Regions from separate parts of the Bradyrhizobium sp. Rc2d genome, predicted to be linked through region 2. Evidence: predicted binding sites of a transcription regulator. Region 2 holds the regulator's gene; each other region holds the start of a gene.

Region 1 (10,540 bases), on a different contig from region 2:
GTAATGGGCAAAGCCCCAGATGATCAGCACGAGCCCCGCGAGCGAAACCAGCGAATAGAGGATCTTGTAGGTCCCCTCACCTAGTCGTGCGATTGCCTCAGCGCGCGCCTTTCGTTTCGTCGTGAAAATATGGGCGGCAAAAAACAGCACCAGCCCCAGGATCATGACCACCAGACCCATGACATCCTCCCCTAAAGCAGCCCCCGCCTCTGAGGTATCATCGATTGGCCGCCGGTCGCAACTGATGCGCTATTTTCCAAGCTCGCGATTGTCGACATAGCGGATCGCGATCGGCCTGCCCGCCAACGCGCCGCCGAGTCCGCCAGTGAATTTCAGCGGCAGACATGCCTGCAGCGACGCGTTGATGGCGTTCAGATAGGTCGTGCGGGTGCCGGCCGGCACGCCCGCGGTCGCGTATGTGAGGCGCGGCGGGCCGATCAGGCCACCCGCCTTGTTGAAGCTGAAGCGCACCGACATCTGCATGCCGGCGCGCGCGTTGTCCGATGGCGGCGACCAGCAGCTGCGCAGCTCGGCAAAGAGATCGCCGATCGTGTCGAGATCGTGATCGGGCTTCCGGTATTTGGCGCGGTCCGCCTCGGACGGCACGCTCTCGATCGTGACCTGGAGGTTCTGGCCGTAGGGGTAGTCGATTTCGGGAATGCAGGGGCCGGGCTCGAGCGGGCTGCAGTAGGACGGCGTGCAGGGCGGGCCATCGAGCACGCTGCACGGCTCGTGCGAGAACGGAATGGGGTTGATCTGGCGGGGCCGCGCGTCGGCGGCGACGGTCGATATCGCCAGCAGGAGAAAAACAATGATGCCGCGCCACATGCAGTGAGCTCGCAAGATCACATGAGTTGAAGGTGGCATTGCCTCCAACAACGTCAAGCCTGCGGCTGTTCACGTGCTCGCGTTCAAGTACACTGTCGTCGCCCGGCTTGACCGGGCGACCCAGTACGCCGAGACGGATGTGATTAAATCGAGAGGCCGCGGCGTACTGGATGCCCCGGTCAAGCCGGGGCATGACAGCGGAGGGTGTGCTTGCGCAGCGGAGGGTGTGGGTGTGGCTGCGCAGCGGAGGGTGTGGCTGCGGCGGCCGGGCGCGCGGCCACCCTACCCCTTCTTCTTGACGTCCTTGACGTTGGTGAACTCGATGCCCTCGGCGCGTTCCCTGGTGTAGCCGAGATAGAACTCGTTTCGCGCCAGATAGACTGGATCGCCGTCGACATCGTCGGCGATGCTGGAGGTGTTGGCGGCGATGAAGGTGTCGAGCTTCTTGCGATCCTCCGAGGAGACCCAGCGCGCAAGCTGGAACTCGCTCACCTCGAACTCGACCGGCAGTGAATATTCGGCCTCGAGCCGGGCTTTGAGCACATCGAGTTGGAGCGCGCCGACGACGCCGACCAGCGCGGGCGCACCGTCGCGCGGACGGAACACCTGCACCACGCCCTCCTCCGACATCTGCTGGAGCGCTTCCTTCAGCTTCTTCGCCTTCATCGCGTCGGTGAGACGAACGCGGCGGACGATTTCCGGCGCAAAGCTCGGCACGCCGACGAAGTTGAAATCCTCGCCCTCGGTCAGCGTGTCGCCGATGCGCAGCGTGCCGTGATTGGGAATGCCGACCACGTCGCCGGCAAAGGCCTCATCCGCTACCGAACGATCCTGCGCGAAGAAGAATTGCGGGCTCGACAGCGGCATGCTCTTGCCGGTGCGCACCAGCTTCGCCTTCATGCCGCGGCTGAGCTTGCCCGAACAGAGCCGCGCAAACGCAATGCGGTCGCGATGGTTCGGATCCATGTTGGCCTGGATCTTGAACACGAAGGCGCTCATGCGCGGATCGGTGGCTTCGACCTTGCGCTGGTCGCTGTCCTGCGCGCGCGGCTCGGGCGCGAACTTGCCGAGGCCTTCCAGCAAGTCGCCGACGCCGAAATTGCGCAGCGCGCTGCCGAAATAGACCGGCGTCAGATGACCTTCGCGGAATGCTTCGAGCTCGAACGGTTTTGACGCTTCGGTGACGAGCTCGAGCTCGTCCTTCACCGCTGTTACGTCGAGGTTCGCATTGAGCTTGGCGAGCTCGGCGATCTCGATCTGCTGCGCCGCGCCGGTCTTGGCGCCGCCACCTTCGAGCAGACGCACGCCGCCATTGACGACGTCATAAGTGCCGAGGAAGTCGCGGCCGCGGCCGACCGGCCAGGTCATCGGCGTGGTGTCGAGCGCCAGCGTCTTCTCGATCTCGTCGAGCAGCTCGAAGACATCCCGGCTCTCGCGATCCATCTTGTTTATGAAGGTGATGATCGGGATATCCCGAAGACGACACACCTCGAACAGCTTCCGGGTGCGCGCCTCGATGCCCTTGGCGGCGTCGATCACCATCACGGCGGAATCGACCGCCGTCAGCGTACGGTACGTGTCTTCCGAAAAGTCCTCGTGGCCCGGCGTGTCCAGCAGGTTGAAGACGAGGCCTTCGAACTCGAAGGTCATCACCGAGGTCACGACCGAGATGCCGCGCTCGCGCTCGATCTTCATCCAGTCCGAACGTGTGTTGCGCCGCTCGCCCTTGGCCTTGACCTGGCCGGCGAGGTTAATGGCGCCGCCGAACAGCAGCAGCTTCTCGGTCAGCGTGGTCTTGCCGGCGTCGGGGTGAGAGATGATCGCAAAGGTCCGCCGCCGCGACACTTCAGCAGCAAGCGGGGAACGGGCCGGCGATTCGGCTGCGGTGGTGGCGATGTCGGACATGGCGGGAGCGTTTGGCAGGGAAAATGGGCCTGATCAAGCCTCATTTGGTGATTGCGGAGCCCTCCGGCCAGCCCCATATCGCCCTTTGGGAGGGACGGCCCTCCCGTTCATAGGTCATTGCCTGCGGGGACGACCCTGCCTTGAACTGAGGGTCGTCATGGCCTGGAGCATTTTGTTCGTCGCCGGTCTTCTCGAGATCACCTGGGCCATCGGCCTGAAATATACCGAGGGCTTTAGCAAGTTTGTTCCGTCGGTCGTTACGCTGGCGGCCATGGCCGGCAGCATCATCCTGCTCGGGGTTGCTCTCAAATCACTGCCCGTCGGAACCGCCTACGCAGTCTGGACCGGAATCGGCGCGGTCGGCACCGCGACGCTGGGCATCATCCTGTTCGGCGAGCCCGCGACCGCTTTCCGACTCGCCAGCATCGCCTTGATCATCGCCGGAATTATCGGATTGAAGCTCGTTACTTGACGATCTGGACCGCCCACCAGCTCAGCGCGGCCACCAGGGCCGCGGCCGGGATCGTGATCACCCAGGCATAGACGATCGAGCTCGCGACATTCCAGCGCACCGCCGAGACACGGCGGGCGGCGCCGACGCCGACGATGGCGCCGGTGATGGTGTGGGTGGTCGAGACGGGAACGCCGAGGAAGGTCGCCATGAACAGGGTCACAGCGCCGCCGGTCTCGGCGCAAAAGCCCTGCATCGGGGTCAATTTGGTGATGCGCAGGCCCATGGTGCGGACGATGCGCCAGCCGCCCATCAGCGTGCCCAGTGCCATTGCGGCCTGGCAGGACAGCACCACCCAGAACGGCACGGAGAATTCGCTGCCGAGATGGCCCTGCGAATAGAGCAGCACGGCGATGATACCCATGGTCTTCTGGGCGTCATTGCCGCCATGGCCGAGCGAATAGAGCGAGGCGGAGGCGAATTGCAGGATGCGGAAGGCGCGGTCGACCGCGAACGGTGTCGAGCGCACCGAGGCCCAGGACACGATCGCCACCAGCATCATCGCGAGCAGGAAGCCGACGAGGGGCGACAGCACGATCGCCAGCACCGTCTTGGACAACCCGCTCCACACCGCCGCCGAAATGCCCGCCTTGGCCATGCCGCCACCGACGAGGCCGCCGATCAGCGCATGCGACGACGAGGACGGGATGCCGAGCGCCCAGGTCACGATGTTCCAGACGATGGCCCCGACCAAGGCCGCGAAGATCACCTGGGCGTCGACGATCGAGGGATCGATGATGCCGGTGCCGATGGTCTGGGCGACGTGCAGACCGAACACCATGAAGGCGACGAAATTGAAGAACGCGGCCCAGAACACTGCGAATTGTGGCCGCAACACGCGGGTCGAGACGATGGTCGCGATCGAATTGGCGGCGTCGTGCAGGCCGTTCAGGAAGTCGAACAGCAGCGCGACGGCGATCAAGCCGACCAGGACGGGAAAACCCAACGCAGCATCCACGGCGCGGCCCCTGCCTTAAAGCTTACGCATGATCCGAGCGGAAAACCGCTGCACACTTTTCCGCATCATGCGCTACACTTGCTCGATGACGATGCTGTTGATCTCGTTGGCGACGTCATCAAAGCGGTCGGCCACCTTCTCGAGATGGTCGTAGATCTCAACGCCGACGATGAAGTCCATCGCGTTGCCGTTGCGATGCTTGAGGAACAGCTCCTTCAGCCCGATGTCGTGGAGGTCGTCGACACGGCCCTCCAGCTTGCCCAGCTCTTCCGTGATCGCGCTCAGCATGGCGACGTTCGGGCCGATCGACTGCATCAGCGGCAGCGCGCGTCCCACCAGATTGGCGCATTCGATCAGAAGCCCGCCGATCTCGCGCATCGGCGGCTCGAAGGCGCGGACCTCGAACAGCATCACGGCCTTCGCCGTCTGCTGCATCTGGTCGATGGCGTCGTCCATCGAGGTGATCAGGTTCTTGATGTCGCCGCGGTCGAACGGGGTGATGAAGGTGCGGCGCACTGCCGTCAGCACCTCGCGGGTGATGTTGTCGGCGTCGTTCTCGAACTGATTGACGCGCTGGCAATAGACCGGCGTCTCCTCGCCCCCGTTGAGCATGCCCTGGAGCGCGATCGAGCCCTGGATCACGGTCTGGGCATGACGGTCGAACAGGTCGAAGAACCGTTCTTCCTTGGGCAGGAAAGCACGAAACCATCGCATCATGGGGACAGGCTACCGGTTGGAAATGGCCCGGCCCGGAAGGGCCGTCATGAAACTGTCATAGACCATTTTCGATCCACGCGCGTGTGATCTCGCGCCCGCGGAGCCGGGTCATCCACCGCTTTCAAGCGACCTGTAAACAGATTTAAAATCAGTTACTTAGAGCGATCTCCGGAAGTAATGCGCGATTTCACCGATGACGCCACGGCGGAAGGTGAGCACGCAGATCACGAAGATCCCACCCTGGATCACCGTCACCCACTGGCCGAAGCCCGCCAGATATTGCTGCATGGCGATGATCACGAAGGCGCCGATCACGGGACCGAAAATGGTTCCGAGGCCACCGACCAGCGTCATCAGCACGACTTCGCCCGACATCGACCAGTGCACGTCGGTGAGCGAGGCGTTCTGCGCCACGAACACTTTCAGCGCCCCGGCAAAGCCGGCCAGCGTGCCCGATAGGATGAAGGCCAGGAACTTGTACTGGTCGGTGCGGTAGCCGAGCGAGATCGCCCGCTGCTCATTCTCGCGGATCGACTTCAGCACCTCGCCGAACGGCGAGTTGATGATGCGGAAGATCAAGAGGAAGCCGGCGAGGAAGCCGACCAGCACGACGTAATAAAGCACCGTCGGCTTGGACAGATCGAACACGCCGAACATGTGCCCTTGCGGAATGCCCTGGATGCCGTCCTCGCCGTGCGTGAACGGCGCCTGGAGGTAGATGAAGTAGAGGAGCTGCGACAGCGCCAGGGTGATCATCGAGAAATAGATGCCCTGGCGGCGGATCGAGATGTAGCCGGTCACGATCGACAGCACGAACGCAGAGGCGATGCCGACGAGGATGCCAAGCTCGGGCGGAAGCGCCCAGACCTTCAACGCATGCGCACTGCAATAGCCCGCGGTCCCCAGGAACATGGCGTGGCCGAACGACAGCAGTCCGCCATAGCCGACCAGCAGATTGAAGGCGCACGCGAGCAGCGCAAAGCACAACGCCTGCATCACGAAGAACGGATAGACTCCCGTGAACGGCACCGCCGCCAAAAGCAGGGCCATCACCACGAACACGATCATCTCGTCGCGCATGGCGCGAGGGGTTGTCGGCAGCGTGTCGTCCGTCAGGGTCGTCATGTCAGGCTGCCCTTCCCGTCAATCCCGTTGGCTTCACCAAGAGCACCAGCACCATCAGCACGAACACGACGGTGTTGGAGGCCTCGGGGTAGAAATATTTGGTCAGGCCCTCGATCACGCCGAGCGCAAAGCCGGTGATGATGGAGCCCATGATCGATCCCATGCCGCCGATCACGACCACCGCGAACACGACGATGATGAGGTCGGCACCCATCAGCGGACGCACCTGGTTGATCGGCGCCGAGAGCACGCCGGCGAGCGCGGCAAGGCCGACACCGAGACCGTAAGTCAGCGTGATCATGCGCGGCACGTTGATGCCGAAGGCGCGCACCAGCGTCGGGTTTTCAGTGGCGGCGCGCAGGTAAGCCCCGAGCTGCGTCTTCTCGATCAGGAACCAGGTCGCAAGGCACACCGCCAGCGAGAACACGACGACCCAGCCGCGATAGACGGGTAAGAACATGAAGCCGAGATTCATGCCGCCCCTGAGCTGGTCCGGAATGGCGTAAGGCAGACCGGAGGAGCCAAAGTAGTTCTGGAACACGCCCTGTACGATCAGCGCGATGCCGAAGGTCAGGAGCAGGCCGTAGAGATGGTCGAGCCCGGTCAGCCATTGCAGCATGGTCCGCTCCAGGATCATGCCGAAGATGCCGACGATGATGGGCGCGAGCAGCAACGCCCACCAATAGTTGATGCCGCCGAGGTTCAACAGGAAATAGGCGACGAACGCGCCCATCATGTAGAGCGCGCCATGGGCGAAATTGATGATGTTGAGCATGCCGAAGATCACGGCAAGCCCGAGACTGAGCAGCGCGTAGAACGAGCCGTTGATCAGTCCCACCAGTAGCTGAGCGTATAGAGCCTGCATCGATCTCGTACCCAGTCCCGTTTTGTTGACGACGGTGCCCGCCAGCGGACGCTGTCGGTACTACTTCTTCACCAGCGGACAGGCGCTTTCCGAGAGCGGCCTGAAAGCCTGGTCTGCCGCCGTCGTGCCGATCAGCTTGTAGTAGTCCCACGGCCCCTTGGATTCCTCGGGCTTCTTGACCTCGAACAGATAGGCGGGATGGAGCTTGCGGCCGTCCGCGCGGATCGTGCCCTTGCCGAACAGTGGATCGTCCGTCGGCATTTCCTTCATCTTGGCGACCACCTTGGCGCCATCGTGCGGATTGCCACCCAAGGCTTCCAGCGTCTTGAAATAATGGATCAGGCCCGAATAGACGCCGGCCTGCACCATCGAAGGCATCGCCTTGTTCTTCATCTTTTCGGAGAAACGCTTGGAGAAGGCCCGGGTGCCGTCGTTCAAATCCCAATAGAAGGTTTCGGTGAAGTTCAGCCCCTGCGCCACTTTCAATCCGAGCGCATGGACGTCGGTGATGAACAGCAGAAGCCCGGCGAGCTTCTGGCCGCCTGCGACGATGCCGAATTCCGCCGCCTGCTTGATCGTGTTGGTGGTATCACCACCGGCGTTTGCCATACCGATGATCTTGGCTTTCGACGCCTGCGCCTGCAGGAGGAACGAGGAGAAGTCCGCGGTATTGAGCGGATGCTTGACGCTCCCGATCACCTTGCCGCCTGATTTGACCACCACCGCAGCGGTGTCGCGCTCGAGCGCGTGACCAAAGGCGTAGTCGGCGGTCAGAAAGTACCAGGTGTCGCCGCCGGCCTTCACCAGCGCCTGTCCCGTGCTGTTGGCCAGCATGTAGGTGTCGTAGACCCAGTGGATGGTGTTCGGCGAGCACTGCGCGTTGGTCAGATCGGACGTCGCCGCACCCGTGTCGATCAGAATCGAATTCTTTTCCCTGACGACATTGTTCACCGCCAGCGCCACGCCGGAGTTCAGCACGTCCATGAAGACGTCGACCTTCTCGACATCGATCCACTGCCGCGCGATCGCGGTGCCGATGTCGGGCTTGTTCTGATGGTCGGCGGAGATGAGATCGACCTTCCAACCCTTGGCTGCAAGCCCGGAATCCTCGATCGCCATCTGCGCGGCCAGCGTCGAGCCGGGACCTCCAAGGTCGGCGTAGAGCCCGGAGTTGTCGGTGAGCACGCCGATCTTGATGGTCTTGTCCTGCGCCATCGCGCCGCTTGTCGCGGCAAGCGCCAGCGCGGTGCCGAGCAGAAATGAAGCGATCGACCGGGTGTTCATGCGGCTTCCCTCTCTAAATATTCTCGTTGGTTCTAACTTCTTGGGCAGTTCTAGACGCCGAGATAGGTGTGGAGCTTGTCCATGTTGGCGGCAAGCTCGGCGTTGGAAAAACCGTCAATGATCTTGCCGTGCTCGACCACGTAATAGCGGTCCGCCACCGTCGATGCGAAGCGGAAGTTCTGCTCGACCAGGAGGATGGTGAAGCCCTCCTTCTTGAGTCGCGCAATGGTATGGCCGATCTGCTGGATGATGACGGGCGCAAGGCCCTCGGTCGGCTCGTCCAGCATCAGGAAGCTCGCGCCGGTGCGCAGGATGCGCGCGATCGCGAGCATCTGCTGCTCGCCGCCCGACAGCTTGGTGCCCTGGCTGTTGAGCCGCTCCTTCAGGTTCGGGAACAGGTCGAAGATCTGATCGAGCGGCAGCCCGCCTTCGCGGACCACCGGCGGCAGCATCAGATTCTCGCGCACGTCGAGACTGGAGAATATGCCCCGCTCCTCGGGACAGAACGCGATGCCCATGCGCGCGATCTTGTCGGAGGTCGCGCGGATGATGTCCTGATTGTTGAACTTCACCGAGCCCGAGCGCTTGCCGATGATGCCCATGATCGACTTCAACGTGGTCGTCTTGCCGGCGCCGTTGCGCCCGAGCAGGGTGACGACCTCGCCCGCATTCACGTCGAAGTTGATCCCGTGCAGGATGTGGGACTCGCCGTACCAGGCTTCGAGGTTGCGGACTTGAAGGATGTTTCCGCCGGTCGCAGCCTTTGCCGGAGCCTGGGCGATCGCAGTGTCAGGCATGACCGGCTCCCAGATAGGCTTCCTTGACGCGCTCGTCCTTGGTGAGCTCGGAGTAATGGCCTTGCGCCAGCACCTGGCCGCGCGTCAGCACGGTGATGATGTCGGAGAGATTGGCCACGACGCTCAAATTATGCTCGACCATCAGAATGGTATATTTCGCGGAGATGCGCTTGATCAGCGCCGCGATCTTGTCGATGTCCTCGTGACCCATGCCGGCCATCGGCTCGTCCAGCAGCATCATCTCGGGGTCGAGCGCGAGCGTCGTTGCGATCTCCAGTGCGCGCTTGCGCCCGTACGGCATCTCGACCGCGGGCGTATTGGCAAACTCGCTGAGGCCGACATCGTTCAACAGCTCGCGCGCGCGATCGTTGAAGCGGTTGAGCACGGACTTGGAACGCCAGAAGTCGAACGAAGAGCCGTGCTGGCGCTGAAGTGCGACGCGGACGTTCTCCAGCGCCGTGAGATGCGGAAACACGGCCGAAATCTGGAAGGAGCGAACCAAGCCCATGCGGGCCACATCCGCCGGCGCCATCGCAGTGATGTCCTGCCCCTTGTACAGGATCTTTCCGGCAGACGGTTTAAGGAACTTGGTCAAAAGATTGAAGCACGTCGTCTTGCCGGCGCCGTTCGGCCCGATCAACGCATGAATGCTCCCACGGCGAACCTTGAGCGCAACGTCGCGGACGGCGAAGAAGCCCGCGAACTCCTTGGTCAAGCCTTCCGTTTCGAGAATGAACTCATCGGCCAAACAGATTTCCCCCTGCCCGCGCGACGCGCTGGCCGCGCGTGGCTGTCCTTGTTGACTTCGGCTTTCCGGAGGCCTTGCAGCCCATCCGGAGCGCCGCCTCCCGGCGCGGAATATGCCGGAGGTGACGGGGGTTAGGCAAGGCGGAAAGCTGAGCAGATCAGGCCTCCGGCTGGGATACAAATGCTCCCTTAGTCGGAGATGCTTTTGATGTCGTGCCTGCCCGGCCTCCCGGTTCGCGAAGCACCGGTCATCAAGCCGTCGTTAACGGTCTTTCGTCTCCCGCGCCAGCCTTCATAGAAAATTTTCCCGCGGCGAGGATCATGTGCGGGTTTTGACATGCCGGGAATATTGTTTTGGATTTCGCAAGCACCGCGCCCTCCGTCGTCAAGTCGATCAGGCAGCGTGATCTCCTGAACACGTGGCTGCGACTTTATGCGCGCCAGCAGGTCGCACCGGCGATCTGGGAGTACCAGCCTGCGCGACTCGAGGAAGAGCTGTCCGATCTCATCTATTACACGGTGGACAATTCGACGCCGACGCCGCACCTGACCATCCAGAGCGAAGGCACGCGCATCTCGCGCGCTTATGGAAATACCGGCAAGGGCACCCTGCTGCACGACTATGTCGGACCGCGGCTCGCGCCCTTCGTGATGCCGATCTATCGCGAATGCGTCGCGCGCGCGCTTCCGATCTATAGCGTTGCCGACATCGATGACATCTACGGTCGCATCGTCGCCTATGAACGGCTGCTGCTGCCGTTCCTGACCGAGGACAAGGTCAGCCACGTCATCGCGTCGGTGAA
Region 2 (10,540 bases):
CAAGCACCGATCGGAAAGCCGCCACCGAGCGCCTTCGCCAGCGACATCACGTCGGGCGTGACGCCGAGACGGCGATGCGCGAACAGATCGCCGGTGCGGCCCATGCCGGTCTGCACCTCGTCGAACGCGAGCAACAGGCCCTTTTCGTCGCAGAGCTGGCGCAGCGCCTTGAGAAAGGCGGGTGTCGACGAACGCACACCGCCCTCGCCCTGGATCGGCTCGATCAGGATGCCGGCGGTCTGCGGACCGATCGCCTTCTTCACGGCCTCGATATCGCCATGCGGGACCTGGTCGAAGCCGTCTATCGGCGGGCCGAAACCTTCGAGATATTTTGCCGAGCCCGTCGCAGCCAGCGTCGCCAGCGTACGGCCATGGAAAGCGCCCTCGAAGGTGATCATACGATAGCGATCGGGATGGCCTTTGGCAGCGTGATAGCGCCGCACGACCTTGATCACGCATTCCAGCGCTTCGGCGCCCGAATTACAGAAGAACACGAAGTCCGCGAAACTCTCGTTGCACAGACGCGTTGCAAGCCGTTCGCCATCCGGGCTCTGGAACAGGTTCGACATGTGCCAGAGCTTGGTCGCCTGCTCCTGCAATGCCTTGACCAGCGCGGGATGGGCATGGCCGAGCGCGTTCACCGCAACGCCCGACGTGAAATCGAGATAGCGATCGCCATTGGTCGCGATCAGCCAGCAGCCTTCGCCGCGCTCAAAACCAAGGTCGGCCCTGGCGAAAACGGGAAGCAGATGCGGCGCGGCGCTGTTGGTCATGACCATCACTTGGATGTTGCATTTGAATGTTGAGACCTGCCTGGCATGCCTTGCGCAGCGCACCATTGACCGGTCCGGAAAACGAAACGTGCCGCCTTTTAAGGGCGGCACGCGGCACTATCTTATGCCTGGCAAGACCGGTGTCAATGCCGCCCGGAAAGCCTCGCGAAACGCTGAATCCGTAGTCTTGCGGTGCCGATTTTGCGGGGTTTTCACCACGGAACATGTGGAAGCGAGTCGGCGGACTCTTGCGCGGGAGTCACGCCATATTGTAGCGTTTGGCCTGTCAGATACGACATCTCGTGCAGCGGTTCTGATCCTCTAAGTCCTCATGTACCGGCGTAAACGTTCGGGCGTCAGTAGCGCGCCCGGCGAGCCTTAAGGGATTCTGGCGGCACGGGTTTTTCAAGGCTTAGGCATTCGCTGTGAGGCCCCAGGATGGCGGCGCGCAGCGAGGGAAAGGGTGCAATGACGGTTTTGACCTGGTCCGACGATCGCGTCGAGCAGCTGAAAAAGCTCTGGGAGGCCGGACTTTCGGCCAGCCAGATCGCGGCCGAGCTCGGCAATGTGACCCGCAATGCCGTGATCGGTAAAGTGCACAGGCTCGGCCTGTCGGGCCGCGCCAAGAGCCCATCTTCGGCCGCGCCGCGGCCGCGCAAGGCGCGCCCAGCACAGCACATGATGCGGGTGACCCGGCCGATCTCGCGCGGCAACACCGCGCTGGCGCAGGCCTTCGAGGTCGAGGTGGAGGCCGAACCGGTCACCTACGACAACGTGGTGCCGATGAGCCAGCGGCTGTCGCTGCTGGAATTGAACGAGGCAACCTGCCACTGGCCGGTCGGCGATCCCTCGAGCCCGGATTTCTTCTTCTGCGGTGGCAGGGCGCTGTCCGGCCTGCCCTACTGTGCCCAGCACTCGCGCGTCGCCTATCAGCCGGCCGCGGATCGCCGGCGCGCGCCGGCCAAGCCGAGCACGCGGTGAGTTCGTTCTGAGATCAAAACGGCAGCCGTCACGCAATGACGGCTCTACAAATCCGATGTCGTCCCGGACAAGCGCGCCTAGATCCGGGACCCATAGCCACCGCAAGCTGTGGTTACGGGGACTCGGAGCTACCTTTTTCGCGCAACAATCACTCCCTGTGGCTATGGGTCCCGGATCTGGGACGACAGTGAGGGTGTGGCAGCCGCCTGCTAAAGCAACACCGCCTAACTTACGTCTGCTCCGCCTTCGCAAACCGATCATCCAGCGCATAGCCGGCGCCGCGGACGGTGCGGATCGGGTCCTGCTCGCGGCCGAGATTGAGCAGCTTGCGCAGGCGGCCGATATGGACGTCGACGGTGCGCTCGTCGATATAGATGTCGCGGCCCCAGACGCTGTCGAGCAGCTGCTCGCGCGAGAACACGCGGCCGGGATGCTCCAGGAAGAACTCCAGCAGGCGATATTCGGTCGGGCCGAGATCGATCGGCCGGCCCGAGCGCGCCACACGGCGCTTGTCGCGATCGAGCTCGATGTCGCCATAGGCGAGCACGGTGGCGAGCCGCTCCGGACTTGCGCGCCGCAGAAGGCCCTTCACGCGCGCGAGCAGCTCCGGCACCGAGAACGGCTTGACGATGTAGTCGTCGGCGCCGGTCGCAAGACCCCGCACCCGCTCGCTCTCCTCGCCGCGCGCGGTGAGCATGATGATCGGGAGCTGCTTGGTCTCGGGACGGGTGCGCAGCCGCCGGCACAGCTCGATGCCTGATAGTCCCGGCAGCATCCAGTCGAGCACGATCAGATCCGGGATGTGTTCCTTGAGGCGGGTGTCGGCGTCGTCGCCGCGCATCACCGTCTCCACGTCATAGCCGTCGCCTTCGAGGTTGTAACGGAGAAGCTCGGTGAGAGCTTCCTCGTCCTCAACCACCATAATGCGTGCGCCCATGTTGTCGTCGCTCCCTCAGGTATTCGGTACCGTCGTGGCGAAGGTCGTCATATCGCCCTTCGGCCGCTTGTCGGTGATCGCCTGACCCTCGATCATGTAGAACACGGTCTCGGCGATGTTGGTGGCGTGGTCGCCGATCCGCTCGATGTTCTTGGCGCAGAACATCAGATGGATGCAGAACGAGATGTTGCGCGGATCCTCCATCATGTAGGTGAGGAGTTCGCGGAACAGCGAGGTGCAGATGGCGTCGACTTCCTCATCGCCCTTCCACACCGCCATTGCCGCCGGCAGATCATGCGCGGCATAGGCGTCCAGCACCGACTTGACCTGCTGCTGCACGAGGTCGGTCATGTGCTCCAGGCCGCGAAACAGTTTTAGCGGATGGAAGTCCGTCTCCAGCGCCGCAACGCGCTTGCCCATGTTCTTGGCGAGGTCGCCGATGCGCTCGAGATCGGTGGCGACGCGCATGGCGCCGACGATCTCGCGCAGATCCACCGCCATCGGCTGGCGACGGGCGATGGTGAGCACGGCGCGCTCCTCGATGCGCTTCTGCAGCGCATCGAGCTCGGCGTCGGTGGTGACGACGCGCTGACCGAGCGCGACGTCGCGGCGGATCAGCGCATCGACGGAATCGACGATCATGCGCTCGGCGATGCCGCCCATCTCGGCGACCAGGCGGGTGAGCTCCTGGAGGTCGGTGTCGAAGGCCTTTGCGGTATGTTCAGTACCCATGTCCCGTCTCCTCAGCCGAACCGGCCGGTGATGTAATCCTGCGTACGCCGGTCGCTCGGCGACGTGAAGATCTTGCTGGTGTCGTCGAACTCGATCAGTTCGCCGAGATACATGAAGGCGGTCTTGTCGGAGACGCGCGCCGCCTGCTGCATGTTGTGGGTGACGATCGCGATCGTGTAGTTCTCGGACAGTTCCTGGATCAGCTCCTCGACCTTGGCGGTCGAGATCGGATCGAGCGCCGAGCAGGGCTCGTCGAACAAGATCACTTCAGGCCGCACCGCGACCGTGCGGGCGATGCAGAGGCGCTGCTGCTGGCCGCCGGAGAGCGACAGGCCCGAGGCGTTGAGCTTGTCCTTGACCTCGTTCCACAGCGCGCCGCCGCGCAACGCCTTCTCGACCCGGTCGTCCATCTCCGACTTCGAGATCTTCTCGTAGAGGCGGATGCCAAAGGCGATGTTCTCGTAGATCGTCATCGGAAACGGCGTCGGCTTCTGGAACACCATGCCGACCCGGGCGCGCAGCAGATTGAGGTCGAGCTTGGGATCGAGGATGTTGGTCTGGTCGAGCATCAGCTGACCGGTGACGCGCTGGCCCGGATAGAGGTCATACATCCGGTTGAAGATGCGCAGCAGGGTCGACTTGCCGCAGCCCGACGGGCCGATGAACGCCGTGACGCGGTTGGTGCCGAGCGTCAGGTTGATGTTCTTCAGCGCGTGATGCTCGCCGTAATAGAAGTTGAGGTTGCGCACCGTCACCTTGGCGGGCGCTTCCGGCAGCGGATGCGAGGCCAGGTGACCGTTGGAACTCACGGATACGGACAGGTCGGTCATTTTGCGGTCCTCTCGGCACCGAGGATGCGGGCGCCAATGTTCAGGGCAAGCACGGTGAGCGTGATCAGCAGTGCGCCGCTCCAGGCGAGCTGCTTCCAATAGGCGTAGGGGCTCTGCACGAAATTGTTGATGGTCACGGGCAGGTTCGCCATCGTCTTGTTCAGGCCGAGGCTGAAGAACTGGTTCGACAGCGCGGTGAACAGCAGCGGCGCGGTCTCGCCGGCGACGCGGGCGGTGGCGAGCAGCACGCCGGTGATGAGGCCGGAGCGCGCGGCGCGGTAGGCGATGCGCTTGATCACCAGCGAGCGCGGCAGGCCGAGCGCGGAGGCCGCCTCGCGCAGCGCGTTCGGCACCAGAAGCAGCATGTCCTCGGTGGTGCGCAGCACCACGGGGATGACGATCACGGCGAGCGCGAGGCTACCCGCGATCGCCGAGAAGCCGCGCATCGGCACCACCACCGCGCCGTAGATGAACAGGCCGATGATGATCGAGGGCGCCGACAACAGGATGTCGTTGATGAAGCGGATCACCGAGGTCAGCTTGTCGTTGCGGCCGTACTCGGCGAGATAGGTGCCGGCGAACAGGCCGAGCGGCGCGCCGATGCCGACGCCGAGCACGGTCATGATCAGCGAGCCGACGATGGCGTTGAGCAGGCCGCCTTCGGACGAGCCGGGCGGCGGCGTGTTCTCGGTGAAGACCTGCAGGTTCAGGCCGCTAAGGCCGTTGTAGAGCAGCGTGATCAGGATCAGCGCGAGCCAGGTGACGCCGAAGGCGGCGGCGGCGATGCAGAGCCCGCGGATGACGATGTCGGTGCGGCGACGGCGTGCGTAAATCGGGTTCATGTCACTTCCCCGCCTTCTGTTCCAGACGCAGCAGCATCAGCCGCGCGGCCGCGAGCACGAAGAACGTCAGCACGAACAGGAGCAGACCGAGCAGGATCAGGCCGGACTGGTGCAGGCCGTCGCTCTCGGCGAACTCGGAGGCGATCGCCGCCGAGATCGTGGTGCCCGGTGCGAAGATCGACGAGGAGATCCGGAACGAGTTGCCGATGATGAAGGTCACCGCCATGGTCTCGCCGAGCGCGCGGCCCAGCGCCAGCATGACGCCGCCGATGATGCCGACACGGGTGTAGGGGATCACCACGCTGCGGACGACTTCCCAGGTGGTGCAGCCGACGCCGTAGGCGGCTTCCTTCAGCACCGGCGGCACCGTCTTGAACACGTCGACCGAGATCGAGGTGATGAAGGGCAGCACCATGATGGCGAGGATCAGCGCGGCGTTGAACAGGCTGAGATAGGACGGTGGACCTGCGAAGATCGCTCCCAGCACCGGGACGCCGTCGAAGACCCTGATCATGAAGGGCTGGAAGGTGTTGGCCAGGAACGGGCCCAGCACGAAGAAGCCCCACATGCCGTAGATGATCGACGGAATGCCGGCGAGCAGCTCGATCGCCATGCCGATCGGGCGGCGCAGCCATTGCGGGCAGAGCTCGGTGAGGAAGATCGCAATGCCGAGACCGACCGGAATGGCGATCAGCATCGCGATGAAGGAGGTGACGAGCGTGCCGTACATCGGCCCGAGCGCGCCGAGCACGGGCGGATCGGCCGAAGGCGCCCAGCGCTGCGTCCACAGGAACGACAGGCCGTATTCCTTGATCGCCGGGAAGGCGCCGACGATTAGCGAAATGATGATCCCGCCGAGGATCAGCAGCACCGAGATCGCGGAAAGCCGCGTGATCCAGTAGAAGGTGACGTCGCCGAGCTTGAACGCGCTCAAGGCCTTGGCGCGGTCATACGGTCCGGCGTCGTCGATTACATCGCTCTGAACAGCCATCTCTGCCACGCCGATCCCCTGTACCCGTTCTCTATACGCTTGTTGCCGGAGTTGTGCCCCGGATGCGGCGCGAGCTGCGAAGCGGTGCGACGCTGATCCGGGGCCCGGTTCTTGTGGGTCCCGGGCTGCGCAGCAGCGTTTCACGCTGCAGCGCGTCCGGGACATTCGCTTCAGCTCTTGATCTCGGCAGCCCAGGTCTTCTCGATCAGCTGGACGACGCTGTCCGGCATCGGGATGTAGTCAAGCTCTTCAGCCGCCTTGCCGCCGTTCTTGAAGGCCCAGCGGAAGAACTTGATGGCTTCCTGGGAGGCGGCCTTGTCCGTCGCAGACTTGTGCATCAGGATGAAGGTCGCCGCCGTGATCGGCCAGGACTTGTCGCCGGGCTGGTCGGTCAGGATGACGTAATAGCCGGGAGCCTTGGCCCAGTCGGCGTTGGAGGCGGCGGCCTGGAAGGCCTCGACGGTCGGCTGCACCGGCTTGCCGGCCTTGTTGACGAGACCGGTGTAGGTCAGCTTGTTCTGCTTGGCATAGGCGTACTCGACATAGCCGATCGAGTTCTTGGTCTGGCTGATGTTGCCCGACACGCCTTCGTTGCCCTTGGCGCCGACGCCGACCGGCCACTCGACCGCGGTACCCTCACCGACCTTGCTTTTCCAGTCCGCGCTGGCCTTGGAGAGGTAGTTGGTGAAGTTGAAGGTGGTGCCCGAACCGTCCGAACGGCGGACTACGGTGATCGCCTCCGCGGGCAGCTTCACGTTCGGATTGAGCTTCTTGATCGCGGCGTCGTCCCACTTGGTGATCTTGCCGAGATAGATGTTGGCCAGCGTCTCGCCGTCGAACACCAGTTCGCCGGGCTTCACGCCCTCGAGGTTGACGACGGGGACGATGGCGCCCATCACCATCGGCCACTGGACGAGGCCATCCTTCTCGAGTTGCTCGGCCTTGAGCGGCGCGTCGCTGGCGCCGAAGGTCACGGTCTTGGCCTGGATCTGCTTGATGCCGCCGCCCGAGCCGATCGATTGGTAGTTCAGACCGTTGCCGGTCTCCTTCTTGTAGGCGTCAGCCCACTTCGAATAGATCGGGAACGGGAATGTCGCACCGGCACCCGTGATGTCGGCTGCAAACGCCGCCGTCGTCGATGCGGCGACCAAGCCGGCAGCGACGATAGTTTTGAGGAAATTCATGCTGGTCTCCATACAGGGGAGCGAAGCGCCATCCGCGCCCGATCGCGCTCCCCGCGCCGCCCCTTTAGGAGCGGTCGGCTGTGCTTTTACGAAGGTTTCGTGACAGCTGGATGACACCCTCAAGCGATTGGAATCGCTCGATTTTCACATCGATGCCGGAGGCCTGGCCTGGGGAAAACAAGCGGTAAAAGTGGCGCCCTGTTTGGGTACGCTTTCGATCAGGAGCCGGCCGCGATGACGGTTAAGAATATGTTTCACCAGCGATAATCCGAGCCCGGTTCCACCCTGCGAGCGGCTGTCGCCGACATCGACCCGGTAGAAGCGCTCGGTCAGCCGGGGGAGGTGCTCCGGCGCGATGCCAGGGCCGAAATCGCGGACCATGACGCGGATTTCCTGAGCTCCATCAGTGGCCGCGCTTGACGTCAGCGACACGATGACGCGTCCGCCCGAGGCGCCGTATTTGAGCGCGTTCTCGATCAGGTTCTCGAACAGGCGGAGCAGCTCCTCGCGGTCGCCTGCGATCATCACGGGCGCTTCTGGCAGATGGGTCTCGACATCGACCTGGCGTTCCCGCGCCAGCGGCTCGAGCCCGTCGGCGACCTGGAGGATGATCGGCAAGAGGTCGACCAGGGTGTCGGGGCGGACATGGGCCGACAGTTCGACCCGCGACAGCGACAGCAAATCGTCGATCAGGCGCGCCATGCGGGTGGCCTGATTGTGCATGATGCCGAGGAAGCGCTCGCGCGCCTTGGGATCGTCCTTGGCCTGGCCCTGGAGCGTGTCGATGAAGCCCGACAGCGCGGCAAGCGGGGTGCGCAGCTCGTGGCTGGCATTGGCGACGAAGTCGGCCCGCATCTCCTCGACCCGGCGCAGCGGCGTCTGGTCGTGGAAAGTCATCAGCATGCATTTGTCGGCGCCACCGAAGGTGGTCGGCACCGGCACCGGCGTGATCATGAGCTCCATCCAGCGATCGACCGGGACATGGTCGAGATAGGTCGCGCGCCGCGGCTCGGTAGTCGCGATCGCCTCGCGCAACGCCGTGATGATCTCCGGCGAGCGCAGCGCGAACTGGGCGAGCTCGTTCCTGCGCAGCGCCGGTGCAAGCTGGGCGGCGGCGGCATTGAGATGGATGACGCGGCCGGCGCGGTCGAGCAGCACCGCAGGATCCGGCATGCCGGCGACGACGGCAGCCACCGCCGCGCTCTCGACCGGGTTGATGCGCCTGACATCGTCGCGCGAGGCTGTGGGATCGTGCAGGCGCCAGGGGATCAGCGCCGCGGCTGCGATGCAGAGGAAAACGATCGCGGCATGCAGCGCCGACAATTCGCCGAGCGAGACCACCACCGACAACGCCAGCGCCGCCGCGATCAGGATGATAGTCGAGTGCCGCAGCCGATCGGACCAGGGCTGGGTGTTGGGAGAAGATGGGGCATCGATCGCCATCGGGGAGGGCTTCTCCTTAAAGGCTTGCGCCGGTCAGGCGCCGCTGTCGCTGCGCTCTCTCACATAAGCGGCCTCATGCGCCGGGCCGGGATCGAGCTTGAGCGCCGCCTGCTGCAAGCGCTTCGAACGTGCGCCGATGATAACTTCGCGAAACGTCAGCAAGATTACAGATAGAACGAAGGGGGACAAATAATAGAGGACGCGGAACAGGAGCATCCCGCCCAGGAGCTCCTCGCGGTCCATCTGCCAGAGGCCGACCAGCATGGCGGCATCGAACACGCCAAGACCTCCGGGCGAATGGCTGGCAAAGCCGAGCAGTGTCGCCGAGACGAAGATCACCGCGACCACGACGAAGCCGAGGTTGGGCTCGTCCGGGACCAGCACGTACATCGCGAGCGCGCAGAAACCGAGATCGACGATGCCGATCGCGATCTGGAGCAGCGTCAGCGGGCCGCCCGGCAGCACCACGGTCCAGGGCCCGCGGCCGACCACGCGCGGCTGGGTCCAGACCCAGACCACATAGGCAACCAGCCCCACGATGATCATCATCGCCAGCGCCCGGTTCAGCCAGGGCGGCAGCTGGTCGATCGCGGCGGCGGCCTCCGGATGGTAGGAGATGCCGAGGCCGAGCACGGCGGCATTGCCGAGCCAGAAGGTCAGGCCGGCGAGAAAGCAGATTTTTGCGACGTCGATCGCGTTCAGCCCATAGGCCGAATAGATGCGGTAGCGCACGGCGCCGCCGGTGAAGACGCTGGCGCCGACATTGTGGCCGATCGAATAGCTGGTGAAGGCGGCGAGCGCGTTGATCCGGTAGGGCACGTGGGAATGCCCGATCGCGCGCGTGGCGAACAGGTCGTAGAAGGTCAGGGTGAAATAGCCCGCAGCCACGAACAGCGCCGCCATCGCAATCTGGCTCGGCTCGGTGCTCTTGATCGCCTCGAGAACCTCGTTGCGATCGATGCCGCGGAGCATGTGGTAGAGCACATAGCAAGCGATGCCGATGACCGCGACGCTGATCACAACTCCAAGCTTATGCAGGATTTGCTTCTGGCGCAGAAACGTCGTCGCCCTGCGTATGGCTTCCAGCATCTAGACCTCGAACAACGCTTCAGCGGCCAGGTTGGCCGGCAGACAGGCGGACGACGCACCGGCACTCAACGACCCCTCGCCGCCGGCTTCGGCATCGCGCATGCCCCCTGCCCTTCCACTAGCGCGTTTTCGGGCGAAGTGGAATTCGCCAATTCGAACAAAAACACGTGCCTTCAATATTTTAGGCAGGGTTGCGGGCTCCTGATGCACGGTTTGGCGCTTTCGGCGGCAAGGCTTGACGCGAATCTCCTTGGCAATCCTGCGCAGACGCCATGAAGTTTTGATGATTTCAACCGCACAATGTTCCGTCACGGCTTAAGCCGACGTCAATCTATGGGGCGCGCCGGCCTGTTGAAAGGGGGCGTCGAAGCGGCCGGTCACGGATTTCTGATGCGCCGAAAGGCCGTGGCGGACGGGCACCCATGCCTGGGAGTGAGGGTGCACGGCAACATCACAGGGCAGCCGGCGGTGTGCTTCGCGTGACCACCCGGTCGCGTAGCCATGCACCGATGGCGCAACCCACGAGATAGCACGCGAACATGATCAGGCCGAGGTCGAGCCAGTAGCCGAAACGACCGGGGACCACATGTGACAACGAAGCTGCGACCAGACCCGCGGCGAGCGCGGCGAGCCACCGCGCGGTCACCTTCGAGGTGCCGTTGCCGCGCTGGACCACCGAGATCCAGCCCATGCAAAAGCCCAGCAGCAGCGAGCCGATCAGCCAACCCATATGGAACG
Region 3 (10,540 bases), on a different contig from region 2:
GGATGAAATCGGCCGGCGAGACCTGGCCACGCACCGGATGCTGCCAGCGCGCCAATGCTTCGAAGCCGATGATCTCGCTCTCGGCGACGCTGTGGCCGGCGGCGCCCTGCGGCTGGAAGGCGAGCGAGAGCTCGCCATTCTTGATCGCCATCGAGAGGTCCTGGTGCAGCACGCGGCGGTCGCGGATCTGCTGGTCCATCTCCGGCTGGTAGAGGCTGATCGTGCCGCGCGACTTCTGCTTGGCGCGGAACAGCGCCGCGCCGGCATTGGCAAGCAGCGAGGCGCCATCAGCGCCATTGTGGGGGAAGATCGACATGCCGGTGGTGGCGCCAGCACGGACCGGTCGGCCGTCGATCTGGAATTCCCGGGCGACGGCCTCACCGAGCTGCTGCGCCAGCGCCAGACCCGCCTCCGGCTGCTTGCCATCGATGATGAGGCCGAACTCGTCGCCGGACAGGCGCGCCACCACGCCGCCGCGTGCCGAATCCTGGAGCCGCTGCGCCACCTCGATCAGGAGCTTGTCGCCGAGCGCATGACCGAAGACGTCGTTGACCTCCTTGAGGCCGTCGAGATCGACGCACAGGACGGCGAACTCCTCGCCGGTGCCTTCGCAGGCCTCGATCATCTGGGTCAGCGCCTGGAGGAAGGCGGCGCGGTTCGGCAGGTCGGTGAGGCCGTCGTGATAGGCCATATGCGCCATGCGCGACTCGGTCTGCCGGCGATCGGTGACGTCCTCGTGGGTCTTGATCAGATATTGCGGCTCGCCGGCATCGCTGAGCACGGTGGCACGGCGGGTCAGGAACAGCCGCAGGCCGTCCTTGGTGGAGATCGGATGCTCCTCGGTGATCATCCCGCGCTTCTTGATCGCGGCCTCGTCGCGCGCGATGATCAGCTTGGCTTCCTTGGGATTGAAGATATCGGCGGCGGTCAGGCCCGTGGCCTCCTCGCGCCTGCGGTTGAGAATCGTCTCGGCGCTGCGGTTGGCGAGCAGATAGCGGCCATCCTTGACCTGCTCGACGATCAGCGCCACCGGGATGTTGTCGACCACGAGCTCGAGGAACTTCTTGGTGCTCTCCAGCTCCTGCGACAGTGAGCGGCGGTCGGTGATGTCCTCGAACACCAGCAGCAGGAATCCGGGCCGATTGCTTTCATTGCGGACCGCGATCCGGATCGAGGCGACCATGCGCCGCTCCCCGCTACGCTCGACCTCGAATTCGTTGCGGAACTGGCCGTCCAGCGAATTGAGCGCGGCCTGGTCGGCCGCCTCGATGCTGGCCGCCGAGGCGGGCGCAAACAGCTCGCGCGCATTCTTGCCGACGACGTGATCCCGCGAGAAGCCCCAGAAGCGCTCATAGGCGGTGTTCGCGAAGATGTAGCAGCCGTCCTCGATGTTCTTTGCGGCAACACAGGCCGGCACGTTGTCCAGCACCGTTTCCAGGAACTGCTTGGTGGAGGCGAGCTGCTGCGACAGCCTGCGCTGTTCGCTGACGTCGAGATGCGTCGCCACCGAGCCGCCGTTCGGCAGCACGTGAAATTTCACCAGGATGGCCCGTCCATCCGGCAATTCGGTGATCAAACCGTTGCTGCTTGCCGCCTTCTCGTAGAACTCGTCGTCGGAGGCGCCGCCGAGCACCCCGCGCTTGCGTCGCAGCGCGAGGAGTTCGTAGCCGTTCATGTTGGCCCGGACATCCGACCGCGTCAGGCCATAGATATCGAGATAGCGGTCGTTGCAGAAGATGACGCGCCGCTGCGCGTCCGTCATCACCACGCCCTGGTTGAGATTGTTCATGGCGGAGGAGACGAAGGCATTGCGCCGCAGCTGCAAGCGCCTGGTCCGGCGCAGCGAGGAATGGATCCACAGCGCGATCGCGGCGAGGAACGAGCAGACGACGATGCCCGCGATCAGGACTTCCCAGATCACGCTGGGATCGAGCTTGGCGAGATCACCTGGAGCGGTGAAGCTGTCCGACAGCGCAAAGGCGCGTGCGGGCGCGACCGCGCCGGCCAGGCACAGGACGGCCTGCACAGCGATCGGAAGCGTGCTGCCCACGTGCCAGTTCTTCTCAGCCATCAGCCACCCGCGATTTCAACGTCGGATTGTCTGGCTTCACGGGTTTGGATCGGGTAAACGCCTGTATGTGCAACGGAAAAATTTGACGCGAAATACGGCAATTGCCCTGACATGATAAATGCTTCCTTAACGGAGAACGGCCGCGCGCCCTCGATTCCAGAGCCGCGGCCACCGGCTCTTCCAGCGGACGTCCTGCACGACCATGGATAAAGTCGATTGCGTCGTCATCGGAGCCGGCGTGGTCGGGCTCGCGGTGGCTCGGCGGCTCGCGCAGGCCGGACGCGAGGTCATCGTGCTCGAGGAAGCCGAGGCCATCGGCACCATCACCTCCTCACGCAACAGCGAGGTGATCCATGCCGGCATCTACTACCGCGCCGGCAGCTGGATGGCGCGCATGTGCGTCGGCGGCAAGCACGCGCTCTACCGCTACTGCGCCGAGCGCGGCATCCCGCACAAAAATTGCGGCAAGCTGATCGTCGCGACCAGCGCGAAAGAGACGGAGAAGCTGCAATCGATCAAGGCACATGCCGAGGCCAACGGCGTACTCGACATGCAGCTGCTTTCGGGCGAGGCCGCACGCGCGCTGGAGCCGGCGCTCGCCTGTGACGCCGCGCTGCTGTCGCCGTCGACCGGCATCATCGACAGCCACGCCTACATGCTCTCGCTGCGCGGCGAAGCCGAGGAGGCCGGCGCGGCCTTCGCGTTCCACACGCCACTGATCCGTGCCAAGGCAGCCGCCGGCGGTATCGAGATCGAGGCTGGCGGCGAGGCGCCGATGACGCTGCAATGCGACCTGCTCGTCAATGCTGCGGGGCTCTCGGCAACGACGGTGGCGCGCAACATCGACGGCATGCCGCTGGACCGGATTCCGCCGGCCTATCTTGCCAAGGGAAATTACTTCAGCTGCAATGCAAGGGCGCCGTTCTCGCACCTGATCTACCCGGTGCCCGAGCCCGGCGGGTTAGGGGTGCACCTGACGCTGGACATGGCAGGGCAGGCCCGCTTCGGCCCTGACGTCGAGTGGATCGAGACGATCAATTACGAGGTCGATCCGTCACGCGCGGAGCGCTTCTATCCCGCGATCCGCAAATACTGGCCGACGCTGCCCGACGGGGCGTTGATGCCGAGCTATTCAGGCATTCGCCCGAAGATCGTGCCGCCGGCGGTGGCCACGCAGGATTTTCTGATGCAGGGCCCGCGCGATCACGGCGTCGCAGGCTTGATCAACCTGTTCGGCATCGAATCGCCGGGACTGACGTCGTCGCTTGCGATCGCCGATCACGTCTCCGAACTCGCAGACATCTAGGCGCCGCGCAAATTTTGCACGACGCACATTGCAGCAGGGGTGAGCGCAAACGCACTCATCCCCGCTTGAAAGGGTATGATCAACTCTACGCTGTTACGGGGGTCACTAGTGGAGCGTGTCGACTTGCTTCAGACGCTCGATCTGGTCCTTGACCATCAACTTCCGGCGCTTCAACTCAACAATTTGCAGGTCGTCTGTTGAAAGGTGCACGAGAGCTTCGTGCAATTCGTTTTCGAGAAGTTTGTGCTTCCGTTCCAATTCAACAAGATGTGCCTGAATTGTCATTCGAAACCTCCTCGGTAGGGTTGAACCTCAGGATTCGATCCGGACGAGAGACTGTACATCACCGATTCGTTCTGTCGATGGGTATCCGTCGTCGCGGCGTCATTTTTGAAAATTCATATGTAACGAAGCGTGAGTAAGGAACCACGCGAGAAAAATCCATGATATCAATGCGCCTGCGCAGCGGCGCAGCGACTCGCAGAAATATGTTGCGGGAGATCGGCGGGCAACGGCCGCAGATCGCTTGCGGTCACGCCGCGCAAGGACGATAATTTCCACAGGGCATCCACAGCCCAGATCTCACGCCAATCGGTTTTCGGCCACCGCAGACATGACCAATGAAAACGAGCGTGAGCTCGAAGTCGAGCTCACCCGGTTGCAGCAGGAACACCGAGATCTCGATGCGGCGATCGATGCACTGCATCAATCGCCCGCCCCCGACCTGTTGCGGTTACAGCGGTTGAAGAAGCGTAAGCTCTTGTTGCGCGATCGCATCGCGTTCATCGAAGACCAGATCACGCCCGACATCATCGCCTGAGCCCTCCGCCGATCTTTCGCGGTGGCTCGCCGTATCTGAATCCGCTTGACTCAAAAAGAACAAAATAGGAACATTCAGGACGTCCCGGCTCTAGACAGGCCAGGGAAAACGCCAAGGAAAGGCAGAAGGACAACGCAGATGTCGGCAACCGCCCTTCTCGACAACAGCCATTATGAACAAGCCTGCGATCAGGCGATCGCGATGTGCGACGGCAATCTGCGCAGCACCATCAAGGCGCTGATCATGGCCAATGAATATCTGGAAGCCGAGCTGGCGGAATTGCAGGCGGCGATTTCCGCCGGCTGCATTCCGGAGACCTCGCCCAGCAAGATGCGGAGCAAGAGCAGCGCCGCCTGAGTTCAACATCGGAGCAACGCCATGTCGGATGTGACCTACTACGTTGCAATGCCCTTCCTGATCGATGCTGACGGATCGCCCGTCGCGGGCGCCGCAGAGGAGTGCCAGAGTTCGGCGGCCGCGTTGCGGCGCGCCGAAATCTTGTCGCGCGGTGCCGGTCACATCGGCGCGATCGCGTTCAGCCGCAGCGGCGATCCCATGACCGGCGAATTCGGCGACGCCACACTGCTGCGCAAGTTCGGCAATGTACCGCAAGATCTCACCACGCTGTAGGATCAGCTGCTGACGGGCCTGATCTGCCGCTCGTGGCGCCGGTGCGCCTTGCGCACATACATGGCGGCATCGGCTTCCTCGAGGGCGCGGCCCGCGTCGGACTGCGGTCCCAGCAGCGCCACGCCAGCGGAAGCGCCCGCAGCCACGTGCCGGCCCTGAAACGTGAAAGACAGTTCGTCGATCGCGTGCTCGAGGATGGCGGCCTTCGCCTTGGCGTCGGTCTCGCTGAGATTCCACAGCAACAGCGCGAACTCGTCGCCGCCAAGACGACCGACCATATCCGAGGCGCGGACCTGCCGCGTCAGCGTCGCGGCAATCGCCTTCAGCACCTCGTCGCCGGCGGCGTGTCCGAAGGAATCGTTGATCGGCTTCAGCCGATCGACGTCGAGCACGATCAGCGCCCCGCTGGCGCGGTAGCGCTTCATGTAGGCAATGGCACGGTTGAGCTCGCGCTCGAAACCGCGCCGGTTCGGAATCTCGAGCAGGAAATCGGTGTCGGCGGCCGCCTCGAGCTCCGCGACGCGCCGCTCCGCCGCCTTGAGCTTGCTCCGCAAGCCGCGGATGGTCGCCTTGATGGTTTCCGTGGCGCCATCGGCCGGCGTTTGGCGCCGCGCCGGCCTGGCCGGACGCTTGGCAGCGGCTTTGGAGTGGCTGGCGCTGGTCTTTCGGCCCGTTTTGGCCTTCGCAGCACTCGCCCTTTTTGGTTTCTTCATGGGCATCCTGCTCAATGAAGGCTTGCGGGGATTCACCAAGACAGGATAGTGCATTCCCTTCTCCTTGCCACCGCCTTGCGAGCCGCCGGCCGGAACCTTTAATCTGGCCTATCTTTCTGTTTTCCGGGCACATTTGACGTCATGACCGCGCCGATCGCCATCATCATGGGAAGCCAGTCGGACTGGGACACGATGCGGCATGCCGCCGATACGCTTGCCGCGCTCGGCGTCGCCGCCGACACCCGCATCGTTTCGGCGCACCGCACCCCCGACCGGCTGTTCGCTTTCGCCAAGGGCGCCAAGGCGGCGGGTTACAAGGTCATCATCGCCGGCGCCGGCGGCGCCGCGCACCTGCCGGGCATGGCGGCGTCGCTGACGGAACTGCCGGTGTTCGGTGTGCCCATCGAATCGAAGACGCTCAAGGGCCTCGATTCGCTGTATTCGATCGTTCAGATGCCCGCCGGCATCCCGGTCGGCACCCTCGCCATCGGCAAGGCCGGCGCGATCAATGCGGCGCTGCTGGCGGCTTCCGTGCTGGCGCTGTCCGACCCCGCCCTGTCCGGTCGCCTGGCCGCCTGGCGCAAGGCGCAGACCGAGGCGGTTGCCGAGCGTCCGGAGGACAAGGCGTGACCGACGCCAGGCAGGTGAAGCTGAAGCCCGGTGACACCATCGGAATCCTCGGCGGCGGACAACTGGGCCGGATGCTGGCCATGGCTGCGGCGCGGCTCGGGCTGCGCTGCCAGATGTTCTCGCCCGATCCGGATTCGCCGGCCTTCGACGTGGTCCTGAATGCGACCTGCGCCGAATATGCCGATGTCGAGGCGCTCGAGCTGTTCGCCAACGACGTCGACGTCATCACCTACGAATTCGAGAACGTGCCGGCGGCCGCGGCGATGGTGCTGGATGCGCGCCGCCCGGTGCTGCCCAACCGGAAGATCCTCGAGACCACCCAGGACCGGCTGGCCGAGAAGGATTTCGTGACGCGGCTCGGCATCGGCACCGCCGCCTATGCCGACGTCACCTCGGTCTCTTCGCTGCGCGAGGCGATCGTGCGAATCGGTCTTCCGGCCGTCCTGAAGACCCGCCGCTTCGGTTATGACGGCAAGGGCCAGGCCATCATCCGCGAGGGCGACGACATCGCCAAGGTGTGGACCAGTCTCGCCACCAAATCGGCGATCCTGGAGGCCTTCGTGCCGTTCGAGCGCGAGATCTCCGTGATCGCCGCGCGCTCGGCCGCGGGTCAGGTCGAATGTTTCGACGTCACCGAAAACGAGCACCGCGACCACATTCTGAAGATATCGCGCGCGCCCGCGCCGATCCCGGATTCTCTCGCCGAGGAAGCGCGCAGCGTCGCCGGCAAGATCGCGACCGCGCTCGACTATGTCGGCGTGCTCGCCGTCGAGATGTTCGTGCTCGCCAACGGCACCGGACCGAAGGTGCTGGTCAACGAGATCGCGCCGCGCGTGCACAATTCCGGACACTGGACGCTGGACGGCGCATCCATCTCGCAGTTCGAGCAGCACATCCGCGCCATCGCCGGCTGGCCGCTCGGCAAGCCCGTGCGCCACGGCGAAGTCGTCACCATGACCAATCTGATCGGCGACGAGATCAAGGACTACGACAAGTGGCTGACCGTTCCCGGCGCCACGGTGCACATCTACGGCAAGGGCACGCCGCGCCCCGGCCGCAAGATGGGACACATCACCGAAGTCAGGCCGACGAAAGGCACCTGAGGGGACCGCAGCAATCGCTGCGATCCCCCTAAAGCGCGATGAGATCAGGATGAATCGTCATCGCGCTTTAGGTTATTGGTTGAGCATGATCTTTCCGGAAAACCGCTGCACACTTTTCCGGATTATGCTCTAGCGATTACGCGGTCTTCACGCCTGCGACGATGCCTGTGGGCTCCTCGCTGAGCCAGCGGTAAATCACCCCGCCCAGCGCGCCGCCGATCAATGGCGCGACCCAGAACAGCCAGAGCTGCGACAGTGCCCAGCCGCCGACGAACAGCGCGGGACCGGTGCTGCGCGCCGGGTTCACTGAGGTGTTGGTGACGGGGATGCTGACGAGATGGATCATCACCAGCGCGAGCCCGATCGCGAGCGGCGCGAAGCCCGCGGGCGCGCGGCCATGGGTGGTGCCCATGATGATGAACAGGAACATCATGGTCATCACCACCTCGGTGAGGAAGCACACGATCATGCTGTACTGGCCGGGCGAATGCGCGTCATAGCCGTTGGACGCGAAGCCCTTGGTGACGTCGAATCCGGGCGCCCCGCTCGCGATGACATAGAGCAGCCACGCGGCCACGATCGCGCCCGCCACCTGGGCGATCACATAGGGCAGGATCTGGCCGGCCGGAAAACGCCCGCCGGCGGCAAGGCCGACCGTGACGGCCGGATTGAGATGGCAACCCGAGATGTGGCCGATCGCATAGGCCATGGTGACGACGCTCAACCCGAACTCCAGGGACACACCGACGAGACCGATGCCGACCTGGGGAAAGCCGGCGGCAATGACGGCGCTGCCGCAGCCTGCGAATGTGAGCCAGAAGGTGCCGATGGCTTCCGCGGCGTATTTTTTCATATCCATGTGTGGTCCCCTGATTTCAAGTTTCCGGAGCAAAGCTCCGGAAACGGCCCCGTCATTGGCACCGAATCGCCCAAATCGGGGCCGCACAGAGGTATTTTCGCCGCATTTAATGGCCGAACTTGGCCCAAAATCCTCCTTGGCCGGTGGACATCTGCAGTTTTGTCTGATACATCCGCGCGCTCAAGGTTAAGGGCCTGCGCGTTTCGCCATCCCCTTTGACTTATCAGAATTCAAATCCGACCCACCTGAAGAGGATGCCGCGTGCAGGTTCTCGTTCGCGATAACAATGTCGATCAAGCCCTCAAGGCGCTGAAGAAGAAGATGCAGCGCGAGGGAATTTTCCGCGAGATGAAGCTCCGCGGCCATTACGAGAAGCCCTCCGAGAAGAAGGCCCGCGAAAAGGCCGAAGCCGTGCGCCGCGCGCGCAAGCTGGCCCGCAAGAAGCTGCAGCGCGAAGGCCTGCTGCCGATGAAGCCGAAGCCGGTGTTCGGCGCAGGTCCCGGCGGTGATCGCGGTGGTCGTGGCGGCCCCGGTGCAGGTCCGCGCGGACCGCGCTGATCTACCGGATCTTGCAAGACTTCAGTTTTCGATGACGCGGGCCCCTGGCCCGCGTTATTGTTTTGAGAGCGGCGCCTTCGCTGGGACGGGGGCACTACCGATGCGGCACCAGCGCGAGCGAACCGTAGATGGCCTCCCCTTTCCCCGAGCGCAGCTTGGCGCGGCTGCGCCAGATCTGGCAGCGGCCGTTCGTGCTGGCTTTGATGGGGATTGCGCTGTGCAGCTGCTCCTTCGATCTGGGATCGCTGATGCCGGAGAAGGAGAAGCCTCAGGAGGCGCCGAAGGCGACCGCGGCCGCCGAAAGCGCGGTGAGCGCCGTCAATGTCAGCGAAGCCCAGGCCCACACGGCAAAGGCCCAATCCCTGGCGAAGTCAGGCGAGAGCGCAGCGGCGCTCGACGAGTTCAATCGTGCGGTCGGGCTCGATCCCTACAATGCGCAGGCGCTCTATGGCCGTGCCTTGATCTATCAGAGCACTAACCAACACGATTTCGCCATCGCCGATTTCAGTGCTGCGAGCGGGCTCAACCCGCAGAAGGCCGAGCCGCTACTCGGCCGCGCCACCAGCTATCTCGCGCTCGGCAAGGTCAAGGAGGCCGCAGCCGATCTGGACGAGGCTTCCGAGGCCGATCCGCACAACGCCCAGGTCTGGACCACCCGCGGACAGGCCTATGAGCGGCTGGGTGACAGGGCCAAGGCAGCGGCGTCCTACACCAAGGCGGTCTCGCTTCGCCCACGCGACGATGCCGCCCGCAGCGGCCTCGCCCGCGTCGGCGGCTGACAGCGCGGCTCAGATGCCGTCCTAATCGGGGGTGGCGGGCTTCGGCAGAACAGCGTGGAACATCGACTTCATGCCGGACAGCATTTCATCGGCGACATTGGTTTTCGGCCGCTGCATGGTCGTGGTCGCGCCGGCGTCGGCACGCAGATCGAGCGGGGGTGCGATCACCGGCACGGGAATATCAGCCGGCGGCGTCACCCGATTCGGGTCGTCATTGCCGACCGAGGCCGTATAAGGCGGGTTGACCGGCGACGAGCCGCCATTGCCATAGGCCTCGGATGACGGCGTCGACACTGTGATCGGCGGCGGCAGCGGACGGACCGTGGACGGCTCCGCAGTGATCACACGCGGGGCCTCCGGGATGCGGGCGGCTTCTCTCAACCCAGGCTCCGCCGGCCTTTCAGCGGACTTGGTTTCCGAAGACTTGGTCTCGGCCGATTTGGCCTCAGCGGCTTTGCCCTCAGGCGATTTGCGCAGACGCTCGATCGCGGCGCGCACGAGGTCGTTGGCGTCGGGGCTCGCGGCTGGGGAAGCCGCAGCCGGCGCCGAATTGGCCTCCACCACCGGGGCGGTGGCGGGAGCCGCGGCAGCCGGAGCGGTGGCCGCAGGGGCGGACTTGGCGACCGCCTTCTCGCGCGCGGGGGTGCGGCCGCGCGGGCTGGTCTCGGCGGGAGCCACGTCTGCGGCCTTGGTCTCGGCAGCCGGCTGATGATGATCGGCAGCCTTGTCCGTCACGTTCTTCTCGGAAACGCTCTTCTCGGAGACCCCCTTGGCCTTGACGCCGGGTGCGGGAAGGTTGGCGGTGTCCGCCGGCTTGCGCTCACTGCCAGTCTGGGCAGGCGCCACCACGGTCGCAGGAGCATCAGGCGCGGGCTTGGCATTGATGTAGTGATTAACGATGTAGGCCCCGATGATCGTCGCGAGCACCGAGGGGAAGATATCCATCGAGATTTTAGCGAGGTATTTCAGCATTTCTCGGCCACTCCCCGCGCGATCTGATGCGGGAACTTTGGGGCATTGTGAGGGATCAACTGCGACGGATCGATGGCAAACAGTAACGCCAACTTACGG

The links. Region 2 encodes PhoB, which activates phosphate uptake and scavenging genes when phosphate is short. Its sites were predicted from a motif close to TGTCATNNANCTGTCAT; they were not measured.
Region 1: a site for PhoB is predicted at 4,962-4,978, ahead of BLV07_RS35060 (DUF47 domain-containing protein). Genes of this name have one in related genera too.
Region 3: a site for PhoB is predicted at 3,749-3,765, ahead of BLV07_RS18695 (YdcH family protein). Genes of this name have one in related genera too.

Annotation. Positions count from the first base shown of each region.
Region 1 covers NZ_FNCU01000043.1:26,938-37,477, reverse strand. Annotated here, with positions in the region: gene BLV07_RS35085 (NnrU family protein) at 1-180, opposite strand, end outside; gene BLV07_RS35080 (UCP034077 family protein) at 250-828, opposite strand; gene BLV07_RS35075 (peptide chain release factor 3) at 1,111-2,733, opposite strand; gene sugE (quaternary ammonium compound efflux SMR transporter SugE) at 2,891-3,205, shown strand; gene BLV07_RS35065 (inorganic phosphate transporter) at 3,198-4,202, opposite strand; gene BLV07_RS35060 (DUF47 domain-containing protein) at 4,275-4,919, opposite strand; gene BLV07_RS35055 (branched-chain amino acid ABC transporter permease) at 5,076-6,044, opposite strand; gene BLV07_RS35050 (branched-chain amino acid ABC transporter permease) at 6,046-6,909, opposite strand; gene BLV07_RS35045 (ABC transporter substrate-binding protein) at 6,970-8,193, opposite strand; gene BLV07_RS35040 (ABC transporter ATP-binding protein) at 8,244-8,990, opposite strand; gene BLV07_RS35035 (ABC transporter ATP-binding protein) at 8,983-9,738, opposite strand; gene BLV07_RS35030 (hypothetical protein) at 10,092-10,540, shown strand, end outside.
Region 2 covers NZ_FNCU01000007.1:63,247-73,786, reverse strand. Annotated here, with positions in the region: gene BLV07_RS11850 (aspartate aminotransferase family protein) at 1-773, opposite strand, end outside; gene BLV07_RS11845 (GcrA family cell cycle regulator) at 1,242-1,754, shown strand; gene phoB (phosphate regulon transcriptional regulator PhoB) at 1,984-2,691, opposite strand; gene phoU (phosphate signaling complex protein PhoU) at 2,707-3,423, opposite strand; gene pstB (phosphate ABC transporter ATP-binding protein PstB) at 3,435-4,253, opposite strand; gene pstA (phosphate ABC transporter permease PstA) at 4,250-5,095, opposite strand; gene pstC (phosphate ABC transporter permease subunit PstC) at 5,097-6,086, opposite strand; gene pstS (phosphate ABC transporter substrate-binding protein PstS) at 6,257-7,270, opposite strand; gene BLV07_RS11810 (ATP-binding protein) at 7,415-8,713, opposite strand; gene BLV07_RS11805 (putative bifunctional lysylphosphatidylglycerol flippase/synthetase) at 8,747-9,802, opposite strand; gene BLV07_RS46080 (hypothetical protein) at 9,803-10,114, opposite strand; gene BLV07_RS11800 (hypothetical protein) at 10,254-10,540, opposite strand, start outside.
Region 3 covers NZ_FNCU01000014.1:29,941-40,480, reverse strand. Annotated here, with positions in the region: gene BLV07_RS18705 (sensor domain-containing protein) at 1-2,071, opposite strand, end outside; gene BLV07_RS18700 (NAD(P)/FAD-dependent oxidoreductase) at 2,274-3,377, shown strand; gene BLV07_RS18695 (YdcH family protein) at 3,483-3,662, opposite strand; gene BLV07_RS18690 (YdcH family protein) at 3,991-4,197, shown strand; gene BLV07_RS18685 (hypothetical protein) at 4,336-4,554, shown strand; gene BLV07_RS18680 (hypothetical protein) at 4,576-4,827, shown strand; gene BLV07_RS18675 (GGDEF domain-containing protein) at 4,830-5,540, opposite strand; gene purE (5-(carboxyamino)imidazole ribonucleotide mutase) at 5,682-6,170, shown strand; gene BLV07_RS18665 (5-(carboxyamino)imidazole ribonucleotide synthase) at 6,167-7,273, shown strand; gene aqpZ (aquaporin Z) at 7,410-8,132, opposite strand; gene rpsU (30S ribosomal protein S21) at 8,394-8,690, shown strand; gene BLV07_RS18650 (tetratricopeptide repeat protein) at 8,819-9,469, shown strand; gene BLV07_RS18645 (hypothetical protein) at 9,491-10,441, opposite strand; gene BLV07_RS18640 (cupin domain-containing protein) at 10,535-10,540, opposite strand, start outside.